DNA from 3 places in the Streptomyces sp. VTCC 41912 genome. Region 3 is predicted to be linked to each of the others. Evidence: riboswitches for the same ligand, from Rfam matches in the RefSeq annotation. Region 3 holds a riboswitch; each other region holds the start of a gene.

Region 1 (5,043 bases), on a different contig from region 3:
GGACGGGGGCCGCGGGCGCGCCGGGTGCGAGCGGCGCGGTGCCGGCGGTGGGCGTGGGCGGTGCCGGGCGTTCCGGGGCGCGTTCCGGGCGGGGCGTGGCCTCGGGGGCCGGGGCGCGTTCCGCCAAGGGCGTGGGACGGCTGCCGAGACGGCGGACGCTGCCGAGGCGGCGGGCCCAGCCGGCCACCGCGGTCGCCTGGTGGCTGCCGGTGCGCTCCAGCACCGTGGCGCCGTCCAGGTAGCGCTGCGGGTCCGCGGCGAGCAGCAGCCCGCCGCGGGTGCTGCGGGCGGGGTGGGTCCGGGCCGGCGGGGGTGCGAGCGGCGGCCGCTCTGTGGCCGTGTGGTGCGACGCCATGGCGGCCGTCACTTCCTTCCCTGCGGGGCGAATGCGACCGGTGGGGTGCGGGTCCGGTCGTCTGCAGGAGGAAGCTAGGCCCGGGGTCACGGCGTCGAACCCCCTTGCCCGGCATTGTCCGTTTCCGAGCGGCCGCCGCGCAGGGATGACCGATCGGCGGTCGGCGGGGGGTCGGGAGCGGTGGGCCCTGACCGAAGCCGGCATCACGGGCGCCCTGCCGGAAAGGGCGTGCTATGGGGCGGATACGATCCAGCACTATGGACGTAGTAATCAATGTCTTCGTCGCCCTGCACATCATCGGCATCGCCTCCCTGCTGGGTGGCTTCCTGACCCAGATGAAGGCCATGGGCGCGGGCACCGCCCGCTTCGTGCCGGCCATGCTGCACGGCGCGCTCACGATGCTGGTCACCGGCATCGTGCTGGTCGGTCTGAACCAGATGCAGGACCACTCGCTCAACAACATCAAGATCGGCATCAAGATGGCCGTCCTGGTGGTGATCCTGGCGCTGGTCTACGTCAAGCGCGACGAGGAGAAGCTCCCCAAGCCGCTCTTCGGCGCGGTCGGCGGGCTCACCATGCTCAACATCTTCATCGCGGTGCTCTGGACCTGAGCACCCAGGCGCCCCGGCCCCGGCCCGACGGCCCCGGCACCCGCCCGGCGGCCCCGGCGCCGCACCGCCGCACCAACGGCTCACCGCGCGGTCATCCCGCTCCGTACCTTCCGGAGGCGGCGGATGACCGCGCGGTGGCGTGTGGGGGGTGGCTGTGGGGGGTGGGTCCGTCGCGGGCGCGCGGTGCGCGCCCGCCCACCGGCTAGGCGGGCCGGACGCTGCCGTAGATCGGCATGCCGTAGATCGACTCCACCCGGACGCTGGCGCCCGGGTGCGGGGCGTGGATCATCTCGCCGCCGCCGATGTACATCCCGACGTGGCTGATGTCGTTGAAGAAGAACACCAGGTCGCCGGGTTGGAGATCGCTGCTGGAGACCCGGGTGCCGACCTTGACCTGGTCCCAGGTCGTCCGCGGCAGGTCGACCCCGGCCGCCCGCCACGCGGCCTGCGTCAGCCCCGAGCAGTCGTAGGAGCTGGGCCCGGTGGCGCCCCAGACGTATGGCTTGCCGATCTGGGTGCGGGCGAAGGCGATCGCCTTGCCGGCCTTGGTGGAGTACGTGCCGCCGTCGGACGTGCCGCCGCCGGAGCTCTGCCCGGAGCCGCCGCCACTGGGCTGCTGCTGCCGCTGCTGGGCCTCCTTGCGGGCCTGCTCGGCGGCCTTGCGCTGGGCCTCGGCCTCCTTCTGGCGCTCCAGTTCGGCCAGCCGCGCCTTCTCCTGGGCGGTCAACCGGGACAGCAGCTGGCGCGCCTCGGCCAGCTTGGCCTGAACGTTTCTCTTGTTCTCCTTCAGGGACGTCTGCGACTGCTGGAGGCTCTCCAGGCTGCTGGTGGCCTCGGCCCGCTGGCGGGTGGCGGCCGCGGCCTGTGCCTGGTAGTCGGTGATCGCCTGCTTCTGCTGGGCGGTCAGCTGCTCCATCAGGTGGTTGCGGTCGACGAACTGCTGCGGGTCCTTGGCCAGCATCAGCTGGGCGGTCGGGTTGATCCCCCCGCTCTGGTACTGCGCCGAGGCGAACGCGCCCAGCCGGCGCCGGGACTCGTTCATCTTGTCCGCGCGCCGGGCCGCCTCGTCGAGCAGGCGGTTGACCGTGCGCTGTTGGCCGTCGGCCTTCTCCTTGGCGCCGTTGTACTTCTGGGTGGCGACCTCGGCCTGCTGGTAGAGGTCGTCGACCTTCGTCTTGACCTCTTCGATGGAGGGCTGGGGCGCCTTGGGGGCTGCGTTCGCGGTCTGCGAGAGCAGGGTGACCGAGGCGAGGGCGGCGGTGGTGAGCCCGGTCGCCGTACGACGGCCGCCGGGGGTGGCGAGTATGGGGGTGCGCGGCTTGCGATGGGACGCCAAGGCCGGCGACTCCTTCCGTGGACCGCCTACCGGGTTAGCTGTCGGGTTCGGGCGGTCTGCTGACGGAAGGCTTGCCCTACGGCTGCTGCGTCCGCCTGGCGGCGGGCGCACCGGTCGATTCACCCCGGTGGTGCTGGTGGGTCCCCGGCTCCGGGTGCCTCGCGGCGGGACCGGACTCGGCGGGGGCGGCCCGTGCGAACGCTGTCGTCCGCGGGGACTGCGGGCTGCCCGAGCGAGACCGTAGCCAACTCGTGTGGCCCCTGTGAAGGCTGGTGTTCGATATGCCCGAAACCTTTTCGTGACCTGAACGCGAGCGGTGCCGGTTTGCGGGCAGAACGGACACGGTAGCGCCCGCGGCGGAGCGGTGCCGGCCAATCCGGTACTCCGGGACCGGTTGTCAGTGCGGCGGCCTAGACTCGGTGGGCGATGAGCAGCCTCTTTGACGACAGCTTCCTGGCGGATCTCGGCCCCCCGGACGAGGAGCCCCCGCCGCCGCCCGAGGACGAGCCCGGCCCGGCCCCGGAGGAGGTCCCCGCCGACCTCTTCGGCGGGCGGTTCGACGCGCCCGTCTCCAGGGAGTCGTACTACCGCGACGGCGCCGCCCGCCCGGCCATCGATGCGGCGGCGCTCCTGGAAGGGCTCAACGACCAGCAGAAGGCCGCCGTGGCGCACAGCGGCGGCCCGCTGCTGATCGTCGCCGGCGCCGGCTCCGGCAAGACCCGGGTGCTCACCCACCGCATCGCCCACCTGCTCGCCGAGCGCCACGTCCACCCCGGCCAGATCCTCGCGATCACCTTCACCAACAAGGCCGCGGGCGAGATGAAGGAGCGCGTCGAGGAGCTGGTCGGCCCGCGGGCCAACGCCATGTGGGTCTCCACGTTCCACAGCGCCTGCGTACGGATCCTGCGCCGGGAGTCCAAGCGGCTCGGCTTCACGTCGTCCTTCTCGATCTACGACGCGGCCGACTCCAAGCGCCTGATGGCCCTGGTCTGCCGCGACCTCGACCTGGACCCCAAGCGCTTCCCGCCCAAGTCCTTCAGCGCGAAGGTCTCCAACCTCAAGAACGAGCTCATCGACGAGGAGAGCTTCGCCGGCACGGCCGCTGGGGGCACCTCCCAGACGGGGTCTGGGGGAGGCTTCGAGGAGACCCTGTCCCAGGCGTACACGATGTACCAGGCGCGGCTGCGCGAGGCCAACGCCCTGGACTTCGACGACATCATCATGACGACGGTCCACCTGCTCCAGGCGTTCCCGGACGTCGCCGAGCACTACCGCCGCCGCTTCCGCCACGTCCTCGTCGACGAGTACCAGGACACCAACCACGCCCAGTACACCCTCGTCCGCGAGCTGGTCGGCCCTGGCACGGTCGACACCCCCGCCGCCGAGCTGTGCGTGGTCGGTGACGCCGACCAGTCGATCTACGCCTTCCGCGGCGCCACGATCCGCAACATCCTCCAGTTCGAGGAGGACTACCCGGACGCCACCACGATCCTGCTGGAGCAGAACTACCGCTCCTCGCAGACCATCCTCTCCGCGGCCAACGCCGTCATCGAGCGCAACGAGAACCGCCGCCCGAAGAACCTCTGGACGGACGCCGGCGCCGGCCCCAAGATCACCGGCTATGTCGCCGACACCGAGCACGACGAGGCCCAGTTCGTCGCCGACGAGATCGACCGGCTCACCGACGCCGGCGACGCCAAGGCCGGCGACGTCGCGGTCTTCTACCGCACCAACGCCCAGTCCCGGGTCTTCGAGGAGATCTTCATCCGGGTCGGGCTGCCCTACAAGGTCGTCGGCGGCGTGCGCTTCTACGAGCGCAAGGAGGTCCGCGACATCCTCGCCTACCTCCGGGTGCTCGCCAACCCCGAGGACGCCGTCCCGCTGCGCCGCATCCTCAACGTCCCCAAGCGCGGCATCGGCGACCGCGCCGAGGCGATGATCGAGGCCCTGGCGCTGCGCGAGAAGATCACCTTCCCGCAGGCGCTGCGCCGCGTCGACGAGGCCTACGGCATGGCCGCCCGTTCCGCCAACGCCGTCAAGCGGTTCAACGCCCTGATGGAGGAGCTGCGCACGATCGTGGAGTCCGGGGCCGGCCCGGCCACGATCCTGGAGGCGGTCCTGGAGCGCACCGGCTACCTCGCCGAGCTCCAGTCCTCCACCGACCCCCAGGACGAGACCCGGATCGAGAACCTCCAGGAACTCGCCTCCGTGGCCCTGGAGTTCGAGCAGGAGCGCGGCGAGGGTGCAGCGCCGGCGGCCGACGCCGGTGCGGTCGACGCCGAGGCGGGGGACGTCGAGGCGACCGCCGCGGGCCCCGGCACGCTCGCCGAGTTCCTGGAGCGGGTCGCCCTGGTCGCCGACTCCGACCAGATCCCGGACGAGGACGAGGAGGGCGCCGGCGTCATCACGCTGATGACCCTGCACACCGCCAAGGGCCTGGAGTTCCCGGTGGTCTTCCTGACCGGCATGGAGGACGGCGTCTTCCCGCACATGCGGGCGCTCGGCCAGACCAAGGAGCTGGAGGAGGAGCGCCGGCTCGCCTACGTCGGCATCACCCGCGCCCGCGAGCGGCTCTACGTCACCCGCTCCACGATGCGCAGCGCCTGGGGCCAGCCCTCGTACAACCCGGCCTCGCGCTTCCTGGAGGAGATCCCGGGCTCGTTCCTGGAGTGGAAGCGCACCGGCCCCGCGACGCCGTCGGCGTCCATGGGCGGGCTGTCGTCGGGCGGTTCCTCGGGCGG
Region 2 (5,043 bases), on a different contig from region 3:
CGCGGTGGTGCCGCCGGAGCACCCGTTGGCCCGACGGGAGTGGACGACGCTGGCGCGGGTCGCGCGGGAGACCTTCGTCGACTACGCCGAGGGCTCGGCGGCGCGGCGCCAGCGGGAGGAGGCGTTCCGGGCGGCGGGGCTGACGACGCAGGTGGCGTTCGAGGTGACCACCGTGGAGTTCCTGGCGGAGCTGGTCCGGGCCGGGCTCGGCATCGGCATGGTGCCCGAGGTGTCCGCCCGGAAGCTGACCGGGCTGCACCTCGTGCGGGTGCGGCCGGCGCCGGTGCGGACCGAGCGGGTGGTGTGGAGCGGGTTGGGGCCGTCGCCGGCCGCGGCGGCGTTCCTGGCGGGGCTGGGCGTCCAGACGGGGTGACCTGCTGTGTTGCGTGGGGCGGGTGCGGCACCGGTTACGGTCGAGAGGTGCAGCAGACGTCCGACGCCCGCCAGGAGAACCGGTCCGACTCCCACCCGGAGGCCCGGCCCGAAGCCCGTCCGGCGGGTGATCCGCCCACCGGCTGTCCGGCCGCCGCGTCCGCGACCGCCGCCGGACCCAGCCCCGCCCTCTTCTCCTGGGAGTTCGCCGCCGATCCCTATCCGGCGTACGCCTGGCTGCGCGAGCACGCGCCGGTGCACCGGACCCGGCTGCCCAGCGGTGTCGAGGCGTGGCTGGTCACGCGTTACCCGGACGCCCGGCAGGCGCTGGCCGACGCCCGGCTGTCGAAGAACCCGGTGCACCACTCCGAGGCCGCGCACGGAAAGGGCAAGACCGGCATTCCGGGCGAACGCGGCGCCAACCTGATGACGCACCTGCTGAACATCGACCCGCCGGACCACACCCGGCTGCGCCGCCTGGTCTCCAAGGCGTTCACCCCGCGCCGGGTCGCCGCGTTCGCGCCGCGCATACAGGAGCTGACCGACCGGCTGATCGACGCCATGATCGAAAAGCCGCACGGCGGGCAGCGGGGGAGCGCGGACCTGATCCACGAGTTCGCGTTCCCGCTGCCGATCTACGCGATCTGCGACCTGCTCGGCGTCCCGCCCGAGGACCAGGACGACTTCCGGGACTGGGCCGGCATGATGATCCGGCACGGCGGCGGGCCGCGCGGCGGTGTCGCCCGGTCGGTGAAGAAGATGCGGGCGTACCTGGCCGAGCTGATCCACCGCAAGCGGGCCGACCTCGGCGACGACCTGATCTCCGGGCTGATCCGGGCCTCCGACCACGGCGAGCACCTCACGGAGAACGAGGCCGCGGCGATGGCCTTCATCCTGCTCTTCGCCGGCTTCGAGACCACCGTCAACCTCATCGGCAACGGCGCCTACACCCTGCTCCGCCACCCCGCCCAGCGCGAACTGCTCCAGAAGTCGCTCGCCGCCGGCGACACCGAGCTGCTCGGCACCGCCGTCGAGGAGCTGCTCCGCTACGACGGACCCGTGGAGCTGGCCACCTGGCGGTACGCGACCCGCGCGCTGACGCTCGGCGGACAGCGGATCGCCGAGGGGGACCCGGTGCTGGTGGTGCTGGCCGCCGCCGACCGGGATCCGGCGCGGTTCGACGAGCCGGACGTGCTCGACCTCACCCGGCGTGACAACCCGCACCTGGGCTACGGGCACGGCATCCACTACTGCCTCGGCGCCCCGCTGGCCCGGCTGGAAGGGCAGACCGCGTTGGCGACCCTGCTGACCCGCCTGCCGGACTTCCGACTTGCGGTGGAACCGGATGATTTGCGCTGGCGCGGCGGGCTCATCATGCGCGGACTGCGCACCCTGCCGGTGGAGTTCACGCCCGAGCCGTCCCGACCGGGAGCCACGCCGTAATTGACGCTGCGTCAGCTGCGTGACCATTGCGTGATCTCCGCTACACCGGCTTGTGACTGCCCGTAACCCCGGTTACCTTTCCACCGACGATCGGGGCCGGCCCCGGGATGCCGACCGGTGTCCCCGCCGACACCGGTCCGACAACTCAACCGCCGCGCGAAAGGCAACCGCATGCGTTCCGGGAACGGCCGACACCGTCGCCCCAGACAAGCACCGGCCATCTTTGTCACGGCAGGAGTGACCGGCGCGGGCCTGGCCCTCCCGCTGTTCACCGCGGGCGGCGCCCACGCGGCCGACGCGTCCACCTGGGACCGCGTCGCGCAGTGCGAGAGCGGCGGGGTGTGGAGCTCCGCCACCGGCAACGGCTTCTACGGCGGCCTCCAGCTCACCCAGGAGATGTGGGACGACTACGGCGGCTCCGCCTACGCCTCCCGCCCCGACCTCGCCAGCCGCGCCCAGCAGATAGCCGTGGCCGAGGCGATCCTCGACGACCGGGGCCCGGACGCCTTCCCCAGCTGCGCGGTGAAGGCCGGGCTGACCAAGGGGGGCCGCAAGCCCGCCGTCGACCCCGGCGCCACCACCCGGCCCGCGCCCCGCCCGACCCACGGCCACACCGGCACCGGCGACCCGTCCGACGCGGCCGGGGACCAGGGCGAGGCGGGCCCGGGCAGCAAGACCCCCGCACCGTCCGACGGTGCCTCCGCCGGCACTGGCACCGGCACCGGCGCCGACGCGGGTACCGACACCGGCACCGGCACCGACGCCCCGGACGCGCCCCCGGCGACCCCGGACCCGACGGACTCCGCGTCCGCCACCCCCGCCCCGTCCGACTCCGCGACGCCGGGCGACTCCCCGTCGGGGACGCCGTCCGACCCGGCGGACCCCAGCACCCCCACGCCCCCGCCCGGCTCCACCGGCCCGGACCGGCCCGCCGAGCCCGGCACGCCGCCCGCCGCCGGCAAGCACCGCGGCACGCCGGACGACGGCGCGGCCCCCGGGGAGGACCGGGACAGCGGCAGCGGCCGGCACGCCTCCCGCGGCGGGGAGACGCCCCGCACGCCCCCGGCGGAGACCGGCGGCTACCGCGTGCGCGTCGGTGACAACCTGTCAGCCATCGCGGGCCGCCATGACCTGCCGGGCGGCTGGCCCGCGCTCTACCACCGCAACCAGGGCGTCATCGGCGCCGACGCGGACCTCATCCACCCCGGCCAGTTGCTCGATCTCGGCCGGACAGAGGGGTAGTTACCGGCAGTTCGTCGTTTTTCGCGGCGTTCCGTAAAAGTGAGATATGGCTCTCGTTGCGGGGGGCGGACCCCGGTTCGCCCCCCGTTCCCATACCGGTGCCGACCTGCGGAAATGACCACCGCGATGATCAAAAACGGTCAACTTGGTTCAGAAGATGGGGTTTGAACACCAACGGGATTACTGATTACGGTCAGGACCGCTCGCCAAAGCGGGCCCTTCGATCGCACGCCGAGTCCTGCCGGCGGTCGGAGTCGACGACGCGCAAGCGCCGAAGGCAGGAGCGGGGGACCCAAGGTAAGTGCCGGCCCCGCCCGTGAAAACGGGTCAGCCGGCTTGGGGTGAAGTCGCGTGTCCAGCACACGCGGCCGGGCAGCTCACACGGCCCGAACCCGACAGCTCACCTCGTAGGCGTCGGTGAGGAAACGAACGCACGATGCTGATCAACAAGGGCAAGCACCGCCGCAGCTCCAAGGCCGTCCGCGTCGCCACCCTGGCCGGTGTCGCCGGCGCCGCCGTCGCCGTCCCGCTGATGGGTGCCACCTCCGCTTCCGCCGCCTCCGTCGCGACCTGGGACAAGGTCGCCCAGTGCGAGTCCGGCGGCAACTGGTCGATCAACACCGGTAACGGCTACTACGGTGGCCTGCAGTTCTCGAACTCCAGCTGGGCCGCCGCCGGTGGCACCCAGTACGCGGCCCGCGCCGACCTGGCCACCAAGGCCCAGCAGATCGCCGCCGCCGAGAAGCTCCTCGCCATCCAGGGCCCGGGTGCCTGGTCCTGCGCCGGCGCCGGCAACCTGACCTCCGGTGGCCCGGCCGCCAACGTCGACCCGTCCGGCGGCGCCACCGTCAAGAAGAGCCAGGGCGCCTCCGAGGCCCGCAAGCAGACCGAGGGCACCACCAAGAAGTCCGCCCCGGTCCGCGAGAAGGCCGAGAAGGCCCAGCCGGCCCCGCAGCAGTCGCAGCGCTCCGGTGACACCTACACCGTCAAGGCCGGCGACACCCTCGCCAAGATCGCCAAGGCGCACGGCACCCACTGGAAGGCGCTCTACGCCGCCAACAAGTCCGTCGTCGGCGGCAACCCCAACCTCATCTTCCCGGGCCAGAAGCTCAGCATCTGAGCCGTCCCGGTTGCCTGAGAGAGCTGCCCCGCCGCGGCGCGTACCCCCGAGCGCGCCACGGCGGGGCTTCTCCGTTCCCGGGCCCAGGAAACCCACCGCGGTCCGGCCGCCCCACCCGGACCGACCCCGGCGCCCGTCCTGACGTGCACCGATCCCCGGGCCTCGCCGACGGCCCGGCGCGACGTTCCCCGCTCAGCGAACATTGCCCGCAAACCTCCGGTGAACTGGGCTTTTAGCCTGCTTGTTGGGGTTTTTCGTCCCACGGAGCGGGCCACAGGCGAGCGGATCCGTCCGGGGCCGTTAGGCTCATGCCGAGAACTCCAGACACCCACGAAGGAGACAACGTGCCGTCCATCGACGTCGTCGTAGCCCGCGAAATTCTCGACTCGCGAGGTAATCCCACGGTCGAGGTCGAGGTCGGCCTCGACGACGGCAGCACCGGCCGTGCCGCTGTGCCGTCCGGCGCCTCCACCGGTGCCTTCGAGGCCGTCGAGCTCCGGGACGGCGACCCCAACCGCTACCTCGGCAAGGGCGTGGAGAAGGCGGTCCTCGCCGTCATCGAGCAGATCGGCCCGGAGCTCGTCGGCTACGACGCGACCGAGCAGCGGCTGATCGACCAGGCGATGCTCGACCTGGACGCCACCGACAACAAGGGCTCGCTGGGCGCCAACGCCATCCTCGGCGTCTCCCTCGCCGTCGCGCACGCCGCCTCCGAGGCCAGCGACCTGCCGCTGTTCCGCTACCTCGGTGGCCCGAACGCGCACGTGCTGCCCGTCCCGATGATGAACATCCTGAACGGCGGCTCGCACGCCGACTCCAACGTGGACATCCAGGAGTTCATGATCGCGCCGATCGGCGCGGAGTCC
Region 3 (5,043 bases):
CCCAGGGCGGCGAGGAGATCGTGCTGGCTTCCGACGCGGACGGCGCCGAGGCCGCGCTCGACCGCCTGGCGAAGCTGGTCGCGGAAGGTCTCGAGGAGCTCCCCGAGACCGTCTGAGGAGCACCGGGGCCACTCGCCCCTCCTTCCCTTCTCCTGATGCGGCCCCACCGCGGCAACCGGGACATCCGGCTGCTGCGGCGGGGTCGTTTTCTGTTGCGCGGCGGCGGAGCCCGCCCCTCGTTCAATTCCCCGCGTAAAGAATCAACCGGCCGGGCGAACAATCTCCTCGCGCACGGAAATGAGTCACCGGCCCACGAACAGTGCCCGGCACGTTCCCGACACCGAGATTCGGAAATCAGCACAACCGTGCTCGAACTTGCCCGCCCGATTTCGCGCCGCTTCTCCGTTCCCGAACTTCTCGCTCGCGTGCACCGGCCATTCCCGAGGACATCGGCACATTCCTGCCACTCCCCTTTTGTATACGGGGTGATTGTTAAGCGCGGGCGCGTGCCGTGTTGACGGGCCGTTTCGCCTCGCTCACAGGGGGAGCGGCGCGACGCAGCCGGTACACGGGCCGGGACCGCTCGATGTGCGCCGCCATGAGGGCGCGCGCCCGCTCCGCGTCACCACGGACCACGGCGTCCAGCACGGCGCCGTGCTCGTCCCAGGAGGCGGAGGGGCGGGCGGGCGGCTCCACGACGTACATCCACTCGATCTTGCGCCGTAGTTGCATGAGCAGGGCGCTGAGGCTGGGGCTGCCGGTGGCCTGGGCGAGCGTTTCGTGGAACCAGGCGTCCAGTTGGTGCAGGTCAGCGGGGTGGCCGTGCCGGACCCGCTCACGACCGAGTCGCACCAGGCCGCGCAACACCTTGAGGTGGGCGGCGCTGCGCCGGGCGGCCGCGCGGGCGGCGCCCAGCGGCTCCAGGGCGGCCCGGATGTCGAGGAGGTCGACGGCCTCCCGTTCGGTGAGTTCGGCGACGCAGGCACCCGCGTGCAGGCGCGTGGTGACGAATCCTTCGGACTGGAGGGTGCGCAGCGCTTCCCGCACCGGGACCCGGGAAACGCCGTATCGCGTGGCGAGAACGTCCTCGATCAGCCGGCTTCCCGGCGCGAGTGCTCCCGAGACGATGTCGTCGCGAATTGCCGTGCACACCGCATGCGCGGAAATGTGACCTCGCATCGTCTGCGCCTCCACCGTAATCGCCGGAAACCGCCGCCGTTCGACGGCTTTCCCCGACTGTATTCGACCGGCGCGCATTTCCTCTCGCGAGGTCGGGAATTCATGGGTGCTTTTCGGACGGCGGGCGGGGCGCCATTCGGGCGGCGGGTCGATGGCCATGCGGAAGCGCCCGCGTGGCCAGGAGGAGGGCCGCCCACCCTGGGGCAACAGCAGAGCCCCGGCTCACCAGGTGGTGGGCCGGGGCTCCGGGGGACGGTACTGCGGCGGAGAGGTTCGCGGTCGGATCAGACGCTGACGCCGTGCGCGCGGAGGTAGGCGATCGGGTCGATGTCCGAGCCGTAGTCGGGGCCGGTCCGGGCCTCGAAGTGGAGGTGCGGGCCGGTGGTGTTGCCGGTGTTGCCGGAGAGGGCGATCTGCTCGCCCCGGCTGACGGACTGGCCGACCGTCACCCCGATCGACGAAAGGTGACCGTATTGGGTGTAAGTGCCGTCGTTCATCCGGAGCACGATGTTGTTGCCGTACGCGCCGCCCCAGCCGGCTTCGACGACGGTGCCGGCGCCCACCGCGTGGACCGACGTGCCGGAGGCGGCGTGGAAGTCGATGCCGGTGTGGCTACCGGAGGACCACAGTCCGCTGGACGCCTTGTACCCGGTGGAGACGTAGGAGCCGGTGACGGGGGCGACGAAGGTGTTGAGGAGCTTGCGCTCGGCCTCGCGAGCGGCGCGCACCTTGGCCGCGCGCTCCTCGTCCGCCTTCTTCTTCGCCTCGTCGGCCCTCTTCTTCGCCGCGTCGGCCAGCCGGACGGCCTCGGCCTCGGCCTTCGCGCGGGCCGCGGTGGCCTCGGCGGCCGCCTGCTGCGCGTCGGCCTGCGCCTCGATCCGGCCGGCGAGCTCGTCGCCCATCACGACCGCCTGCTGGAGGCCGGTGTCATGCGGGGCCGACTCGTCCGTCGCGGCCAGGGCGGGCGACGCGACGGAGGCGACGACGCCGGAGGCCGCGAGGGTGGCTATGCCGGCGAGGTTGCGGGTGGTGCGAGCGGTGCGGCTCGCACGGCGGTGCTTCCCGGTGGCACGGGTGAACGCCATGTACTGGCTGGTCCTTTCCTTCCCTCTCGCCTACCGGGTTAGCTGACGGGTTCGGAGCAGGAAGGTCTCCTACGGGCTCCTCCGGAGAGGGGTCCGATTCACCCCAAGGGACGGTTGGGTCCCCGGCTCCCCTGGCTCGCGCCGTACGGGGACTCGGCGATGGCTGTCCGGTGCCACTGTTGTGGCGGACTTGTGACGAACAGCCGGACCGACGCTAATCGGGACAACTTTCAATCGGCAAACAGAACCGGATTTTTGTGCGCCACGCCACACGCGAATCGGGCAACCGACGCAACCGGCCGGTCACCACCGCCCCATCACGACGGCGGCTGTCCGGAGCCGCAGGTTCCGGACCGGTGGCCCCACGGGGCGCACGAACGAAGCGGCCCCCGTGGCAAGTGACCGCCACGGGAGCCGCTTTGTCAATGACTGACGAGGCGTTCGATGACGCCCCGTCACAGGAGGGGTCAGCCGCTGACGACCGTCACCTCTCCGATGCCCAGCGCCTTGACCGGCTCGGCGATCTGCGCCGCGTCACCGACCAGGACCGTCACCAACCGGTCCACCGGGAAGGCGTTGACGACCGCGGCGGTCGCCTCGACCGTGCCGGTCTCCGCGAGCCGGACGTACAGCTGCGCCTGGTAGTCGTCGGGGAGCTGCTGCTCCACCTGGTCGGCCAGCGTGCCGGCGACGGCGGCGGAGGTCTCGTACTTCAGCGGCGCGACGCCGACGAGGTTCTGCACGGCGACGTCGCGCTCGGCGTCCGTCAGCCCCTCGGCGGCGAGGGTGCGCAGCACCGTCCACAGGTCCTGGAGGGCCGGCCCGGTGGAGGCGGTGTCCACCGACCCGCTGATGGCGAGCATGGCGGCGCCGGTCGCGCCCTCCGGGGAGGACGGCGCCGAGGAGCGCAGGACCTGCCCGAAGGCGCGCACGCCGTAGGTGTAGCCCTTCTCCTCGCGCAGCACCCGGTCCAGGCGGGAGGTGAGGGTGCCGCCGAGGCAGTACGTGCCGAGCACCTGGGCGGGCCACACCCGGTCGTGCCGGTCCGCGCCGATCCGGCCGATGAGCAGCTGGGTCTGGACGGCACCGGGGCGGTCGACGATCACGACGCGGCCGGTGTCGTCCGCGACGACCGGGGACGGCTTCTGCGGCTCGGCGGTGGAACCCGTCCAGGCGCCCAGGGTGTCGGCCAGCGCGGCGTCCAGGTCGACGCCGGTGAAGTCACCGACGATGACGGCGGTGCCGGTGGCGGGGCGGATGTGCGTGTCGTAGAAGGCCCGGACGGCGGCCGCGTCGATCCGGGCGACGGTCTCCTCGGTGCCCTGACGGGGCCGGGACATCCGGGAGGTGGCCGGGAAGAGCTCCTTGGACAGCGCCATCGCGGCCCGCCGGGCCGGGTTGGCGAGCTCGTGCGGGATCTCGTCGAGGCGGTTGCCGACCAGCCGCTCGACCTCCCCGTCCGGGAAGGCGGGGGCGCGCAGCGCGTCGGCGAGCAGGCCCAGCGCGCGCGGCAACCGGGACGCCGGGACCTCCAGGGAGACCCGTACGCCGGGGTGGTCGGCGTGCGCGTCCAGGGTGGCGCCGCAACGCTCCAGCTCGGCGGCGAACTCCTCGGCGGTGTGCTTGTCGGTGCCCTCGGACAGGGCCCGGGACATGATCGTGGCGACGCCGTCGAGGCCCTCGGGCTCGGCCTCCAGCGGGGCGACGAGGTTGACCTCCACGGCGACGACCTGCTGGCCGGGGCGGTGGCTCGTCAGGAGAGTGAGCCCGTTGGGCAGCTGGCTGCGCTCGGGAGCCGGGAAGGCCCACGGCTTGGCGGCACCGCTGCGCGGCTGCGGGTGGAACTCCATGGTGCTCACGGGGGTGGTGGCGTCGGTCACTTGGCCGCCTCCTCTTCCTCGGTGCCGGCGGCGTCGGTCTGCGCGGTGGGCTCGTAGACGAGCGCGGCGCGGTTGTCGGGGCGCAGCCGGGCCTTGGCGACCGCCTGCACCTCCAGCGGGGAGATCTCCAGGACGCGCTGGACGGCGGTCAGCGCGAGCTGCGGGTCGCCGAACAGGACGGCGAAGCGGCACAGTTCGTCGGCGCGGCCGCTGACCGTGGCGAGCCGGTCCAACCACTCGCGCTCCAGCTGGGCCTGGGCGCGCTCCATCTCCTCCGGGGTGGGCCCCTCTTCGGCGAAGCGGGCCAGCTCCTCGTCGACGGCCGCCTCGATGGCGGGCACCTCCACGCCACCGGACGCCTTGACGTCCAGCCACCCGAGCGAGGGCGCGCCGGCCAGCCGGAGCAGGCCGAAGCCGGCGGCGACGGCGCTGCGGTCGCGCCGCACCAGGCGGTTGTAGAGCCGGGAGGACTCGCCGCCGCCCAGGATGGTGAGGGCGAGGTCGGCGGCGTCGGCCTCACGGGTCCCGTCGTGCGGGAGGCGGTACGCGGCCATCAGGGCGCGGGAGGGGACCTCCTCCGCCACCACGGTGCGCAGCTGCTCGCCGATGGTCTCGGGCAGGCTGCCGTCGCGCGGCGGCTGCTTGCCGTCGTGCGAGGGGATCGAGCCGAAGTACTTCTCCACCCAGGCCAGCGTCTGCTCGGGGTCGATGTCGCCCACGATGGACAGGACCGCGTTGTTGGGCGCGTAGTAGGTGCGGAAGAAGGACCGCGCGTCCTCCAGGGAGGCGGCGTCGAGGTCGGCCATCGACCCGATGGGGGTGTGGTGGTAGGGGTGGCCGTCCGGGTAGGCCATCGCCGTCAGCTTCTCGAACGCCGTGCCGTAGGGGACGTTGTCGTA

The links. A riboswitch is a leader RNA that binds a small molecule or an ion and turns the genes downstream of it on or off. The one in region 3 is predicted to bind cyclic di-AMP.
Positions count from the first base shown of each region.
Region 1: another riboswitch for cyclic di-AMP. It lies ahead of ACJ6WD_RS05130 (C40 family peptidase); the one in region 3 lies ahead of ACJ6WD_RS32870 (M23 family metallopeptidase).
Region 2: another riboswitch for cyclic di-AMP. It lies ahead of ACJ6WD_RS33620 (transglycosylase family protein); the one in region 3 lies ahead of ACJ6WD_RS32870 (M23 family metallopeptidase).

Region 1 covers NZ_JBJMAB010000002.1:401,439-406,481, reverse strand. The annotation lists gene ACJ6WD_RS05135 (hypothetical protein) at 613-966, shown strand; gene ACJ6WD_RS05130 (C40 family peptidase) at 1,169-2,302, opposite strand; cyclic di-AMP (ydaO/yuaA leader) riboswitch at 2,310-2,479, opposite strand; gene pcrA (DNA helicase PcrA) at 2,729-5,043, shown strand, end outside.
Region 2 covers NZ_JBJMAB010000037.1:52,828-57,870, reverse strand. The annotation lists gene ACJ6WD_RS33635 (LysR family transcriptional regulator) at 1-373, shown strand, start outside; gene ACJ6WD_RS33630 (cytochrome P450) at 421-1,815, shown strand; gene ACJ6WD_RS33625 (transglycosylase family protein) at 2,053-3,057, shown strand; cyclic di-AMP (ydaO/yuaA leader) riboswitch at 3,317-3,486, shown strand; gene ACJ6WD_RS33620 (transglycosylase family protein) at 3,494-4,177, shown strand; gene eno (phosphopyruvate hydratase) at 4,486-5,043, shown strand, end outside.
Region 3 covers NZ_JBJMAB010000035.1:76,043-81,085, reverse strand. The annotation lists gene ACJ6WD_RS32880 (HPr family phosphocarrier protein) at 1-116, shown strand, start outside; gene ACJ6WD_RS32875 (GntR family transcriptional regulator) at 493-1,179, opposite strand; gene ACJ6WD_RS32870 (M23 family metallopeptidase) at 1,464-2,264, opposite strand; cyclic di-AMP (ydaO/yuaA leader) riboswitch at 2,277-2,433, opposite strand; gene ACJ6WD_RS32865 (pitrilysin family protein) at 2,732-4,114, opposite strand; gene ACJ6WD_RS32860 (pitrilysin family protein) at 4,141-5,043, opposite strand, start outside.